DNA from 2 places in the Microtetraspora malaysiensis genome. Region 2 is predicted to be linked to the other one. Evidence: riboswitches for the same ligand, from Rfam matches in the RefSeq annotation. Region 2 holds a riboswitch; the other holds the start of a gene.

Region 1 (2,375 bases), 2.9 Mb from region 2:
CGCCTGTTGCGACTCTTTCGTCTATTGCGTTTATTGCGATTGCGTCGGATACTGCGTCTGGAGGTGCACCATGACATCCGCTCCGCTCCAGCCGAACTCCCCCGACGCAGCCGCAGCTCGCGACGCGCTTCATCGGGTTCGCCGCTACCTGCGGCGCCACCCCGACAATCCGGCGCGGATCCGCATCGTGGCGGAGGAGACGCGGGAGGAGCTGGTGATGCCACGTGCCGCCGTCGAACTACTTGCCGCGATACTCGCCCATATGGCGGCCGGTCGCGGCGTGTCCGTGGTGCCGGCACACGCCGAGTTGACGACCCAGGAGGCCGCCGACCTTCTCAACGTGTCACGCCCCTACCTCATCGGCCTCCTCGAAGCAGGAGAGATCGAATATCGCCTGGTGGGCACACACAGAAGAGTCCGCGCCGAGTCACTTCTGGAGTACAGACGGAAGGACGACCAGCGCCGAAGAGCAGCCGCCGACGAACTGTCGGCCATGACACGCGATCTAGGGCTCGACTGACGTGGTCTTCACCGTTGTGTACGACGCATGCGTGCTGTACCCGAGCACACTTCGCGATCTCCTGATCAGGATCGCCCAGGCCGGCATCGTGCAGGCGAAGTGGACTCAGCAGATCCTGGAGCAACAGATCGCCGACTCCTGGAGGAATCCGCCCGGCACCGCCGAGGATGTGCTGGCCAGTCTCGAAAGAAGCGGCCTGGTCCAGTCGGTCGCCGAATTGCGAGCGGTCTGAGGTCTACGAGCCGCTGGAGGCGCGCGGCCTACTCCGAGGTGAGCGGCGGTAGGCAGTTTCGCGAGATGGCGTCCGACCACTAGGCTGACGGGGCACCGAATGAACCCGTGCGGGAGAGCGTCCTGACAAGCCGGTCAGGTCCCCTGAAGGAGCAAGCCCTCCCCGCGAACCTCTCAAGGCAAAGGACCGTGCGGGCCAGGTGACCTCTGGAAAGCAGGCCGTGACCGGCCTCGCCGAAGGTGAAAGTCCGGCAAAAAACGGACGAAGCTCTCAGGCACCGATGACAGAGGGGGAGGATGCTCTCATCCGTCTTCCTGAGGTGCGATCATGTCACGATCTACCCCGTTGCGTGAGGTTCACGAAGGCCTCGGCGCCACGCTCACCGACTTCGCGGGATGGCAGATGCCCCTGCGCTACGGCAGCGAGTCGGCCGAGCACAACGCGGTGCGCACCGCGGCCGGGCTGTTCGACCTGTCCCACATGGGCGAGATCCACGTCACCGGCCCGCAGGCAGGAGAGGCGCTGGACTACGCCCTCGTCGGCCACCTGAGCGTGCTCGAGCCCGGCCGGGCGAGATACACGATGATCGTCACGGAGGACGGCGGCGTGCTGGACGACCTCATCGTCTACCGGCTCGCGCCGGAGGACTTCATGGTCGTCGCCAACGCGTCCAACTACGCCAAGGTCGCACAGGAGCTGACCGAGCGCGCGAAGTCGTACGACGCCCAGGTCGAAGACCGGTCGGACGCGTACGCGCTGGTCGCGATCCAGGGGCCGAACAGCACCGCGATCCTCGGCAAGCTGACCGACGCCGACCTGGTCGGGCTCAAGTACTACGCGGGCCTCCCCGGCACGGTCGCCGGGTTCGAGGTCATGATCGCGCGTACCGGCTACACCGGCGAGGACGGGTTCGAGCTGTTCTCCCGGCCCGAGGACGCCGCCGGGCTGTGGAACGCCCTCACCGAGGCGGGCGCGGAGCTGGGGGTGCGGCCGTGCGGCCTGTCCTCCCGCGACACCCTCCGGCTGGAGGCGGGCATGCCCCTGTACGGCAACGAGCTGACCGCGGAGATGACGCCCTTCGACGCCGGGCTGGGCCGGGTCGTGAAGTTCGACAAGCCGGGCGACTTCGTCGGGAAGGCCGCGCTGTCCGGGCACCCGGCCCCCGAGCGGCGCCTGGTCGGCCTGGTGGCGCGCGGCCGCCGAGTCCCCCGCCACGGATACCCGGTCACGCGGGAGGGCGAGGTCGTCGGCGTGGTGACCAGCGGTGCGCCTTCACAGACTCTTGGCAAGCCCATCGCCATGGCGTACGTCTCGGCCGACGCCCTCGAAAAGGGAAATCTGGCCGTGGACATCCGTGGCAGCCAAGAGCCCGTTGACGTCGTTGATCTGCCTTTCTACAGGAGGAGCAAGTGAGCAGCATCCCCGAAGAGCTGAGCTACACCAAGGAGCACGAGTGGGTGGCCGGCGTTGACGACGGTCTCACCGTGACGGTGGGTGTGACCGCGTTCGCCGCGGAGCAGCTCGGTGACGTGGTCTTCGTGCAGGTGCCCGAGGTGGGCAGCACTGTCGAGGCCGGTGACGCGATCGGCGAGGTGGAGTCCACCAAGTCGGTGAGCGACATCT
Region 2 (2,375 bases):
CTGGGGGTGCGCCTGCAAACGGTCAACATCGTCGCGCTACGCGACCAGATCTTCTTCGCCGATCTGGTGTTCTCGAACGGGGTGGAGGTGAGCGCCCGGCCCTCGGACTCGATCGCGCTCGCGCTCCGCACCGGAGCGACGATCTACGCCAGTGAGGAGGTCCTCAGGGAGGCCGGCGTGAGCATGCCGGACGACCAGGAGGACGAGGTGGAGAAGTTCCGGGAGTTCCTCGACAACATCACGCCCGAGGACTTCGGACGTGCCGGGTAGGGGTTGATTTCGGGAATTTAACGCTTCACGACGCGCCGTGCGGGGTCGTTGACTGAGAATGTCCCCGGTCCTACGGTGCAAGGGAATCCACGGTTGTAATTCATGAACCCCCAGATCAGACCGTGGGATGAGAGAAAGCCGGAGGTCCGCAGTGGCGGTCAGCAGCGGCGAGGGTAAAGCGGCCGACCAGCATGATCCGGCCCGTCAGTCAGCGCGAGAGCGCGCCGGTGAGCAGGGACTGCTGTTCGACGAGCGCCCGATGAGACTGCCCGACGACATCGGGTACCGCGGTCCCACCGCCTGCGCGGCGGCCGGCATCACCTACCGCCAGCTCGACTACTGGGCCCGGACGGAGCTGGTCCTGCCGACCATAAGAGCCGCGCACGGATCCGGCTCGCAGCGCCTGTACAGCTTTCGCGACATCCTCGTGCTCAAGGTCGTCAAACGCCTCCTGGACACCGGCGTCTCGCTCCAGCAGATCCGGACCGCCGTCCAGCATCTCCGGGACAGGGGAGTCAACGACCTCGCCCAGATCACTTTGATGAGCGACGGCGTCAGCGTGTACGAGTGCACGTCGCCCGACGAGGTCATCGACCTGCTCCAGGGCGGTCAGGGAGTGTTCGGCATCGCTCTCGGGCGCGTCTGGCGGGAAGTCGAGGGATCGCTGGCCGAGCTGCCGGGCGAGCGGGCCGAGTCCGGCTCGGGTTCGGAGGCCGACCATCCGGCCGACGAGCTGGCCCAGCGCAGGAAGTCCCGTAAGACCGGCTGAGAGCCGCGAGCGAGAGCCCCGCGCCGCCCCCGAAGCCGGATATGACCAGCGAAAACGGCTGTGACCGGTGATATGGCGGCGGATCGGGTGAAAATCCACGAGACCGGGTGAATGCCCCGCCTCGGGGTAAGCGGTAGAGTGACGAAAGCCGACGACCCCGTGCGGGAGAGACCTCTTTAGTAGAGGCGCCGAAGGAGCAACCCTCCCCGGAATCTCTCAGGCATCCCGTACCGCGCGGGAGAGGCAACTCTGGAAAGCAGCACGTCCACCAGGCGTGCTCACCGACGGTGCAAGCCCTCCGGGGTGAAGCTCTCAGGTCGTTGTCCCGCCGCCGGTCGGCTGGTCGCGATGACAGAGGGGGAGACCGGGCGCACGCGTGCGCCCCCGAGGTCTCGACCCGCCGCAGGAGGCTTGCACATGACCGACCGGTCACCACTTCGCGATCTTTCCGGCCCGCCCTTCGCGGCCCGTCACATCGGTCCCTCGGACGCCGAGCAGGCGCGCATGCTGGAGGCCGTCGGATACGCCTCCGTGGCCGACCTGGTGGCCGTCGCCGTACCCGAGGCGATCCGGACCACGACGCCGCTCGCGCTGCCCGAGGCGGCGAGCGAGACGCGCGCACTGGCCGAGCTGCGGGCGATCGCGGGCCGCAACCGCGTCCGCACCTCGATGATCGGCCTCGGCTACCACGACACGATCACGCCGGGCGTCATCCTGCGCAACGTGCTGGAGAACCCGGGCTGGTACACCGCGTACACGCCGTACCAGCCGGAGATCTCGCAGGGCCGGCTGGAGGCGCTGCTCAACTTCCAGACCGCGATCACCGACCTGACCGGCCTCGACGTGGCCGGGGCCTCGCTCCTGGACGAGGGCACGGCCGCCGCCGAGGCGATGACCCTGGCCCGCCGGGCCAGCAAGGTCAAGAGTGACGTCTTCGTCGTCGACACCGACGCGCTGCCGCAGACCAAGGCGGTCCTCGCGACCCGGGCCGAGCCGCTCGGCATCACCCTCGTCGAGGCGGACCTCGCCGACCCCGGCGTCGCGCTGCCCGAGTGCTTCGGCGTGCTGGTGCAGTACCCCGGGGCGAGCGGGCGGGTGGCGAGCTTCCGCGCGCTCGCCGAGCGGGCGCACACGGCGGGCGCGCAGGTGGTCGCCGCCGCCGACCTGCTCGCGCTGACGCTGCTGGCGTCGCCCGGCGAGCTGGGCGCGGACATCGCCGTCGGCTCCTCCCAGCGGTTCGGCGTCCCCCTCGGCTTCGGCGGCCCGCACGCCGCCTACATGGCCGTACGCGAGGGCCTCCAGCGGCAGATGCCCGGACGCCTGGTCGGCGTCTCCG

Evidence for each region. A riboswitch is a leader RNA that binds a small molecule or an ion and turns the genes downstream of it on or off. The one in region 2 is predicted to bind glycine.
Region 1: linked by a shared signal. The riboswitch ahead of gcvT (glycine cleavage system aminomethyltransferase GcvT) and the one ahead of gcvP (aminomethyl-transferring glycine dehydrogenase) in region 2 are both predicted to bind glycine.

What each region holds. Positions count from the first base shown of each region.
Region 1 is NZ_CP191998.1:7,849,725-7,852,099, forward strand. It holds gene ACQP1V_RS36750 (helix-turn-helix domain-containing protein) at 71-520, shown strand; gene ACQP1V_RS36755 (hypothetical protein) at 522-752, shown strand; glycine riboswitch at 853-951, shown strand; glycine riboswitch at 952-1,049, shown strand; gene gcvT (glycine cleavage system aminomethyltransferase GcvT) at 1,080-2,165, shown strand; gene gcvH (glycine cleavage system protein GcvH) at 2,162-2,375, shown strand, end outside.
Region 2 is NZ_CP191998.1:4,938,168-4,940,542, reverse strand. It holds gene ACQP1V_RS23465 (bifunctional nuclease family protein) at 1-270, shown strand, start outside; gene ACQP1V_RS23460 (MerR family transcriptional regulator) at 422-1,039, shown strand; glycine riboswitch at 1,192-1,282, shown strand; glycine riboswitch at 1,283-1,404, shown strand; gene gcvP (aminomethyl-transferring glycine dehydrogenase) at 1,457-2,375, shown strand, end outside.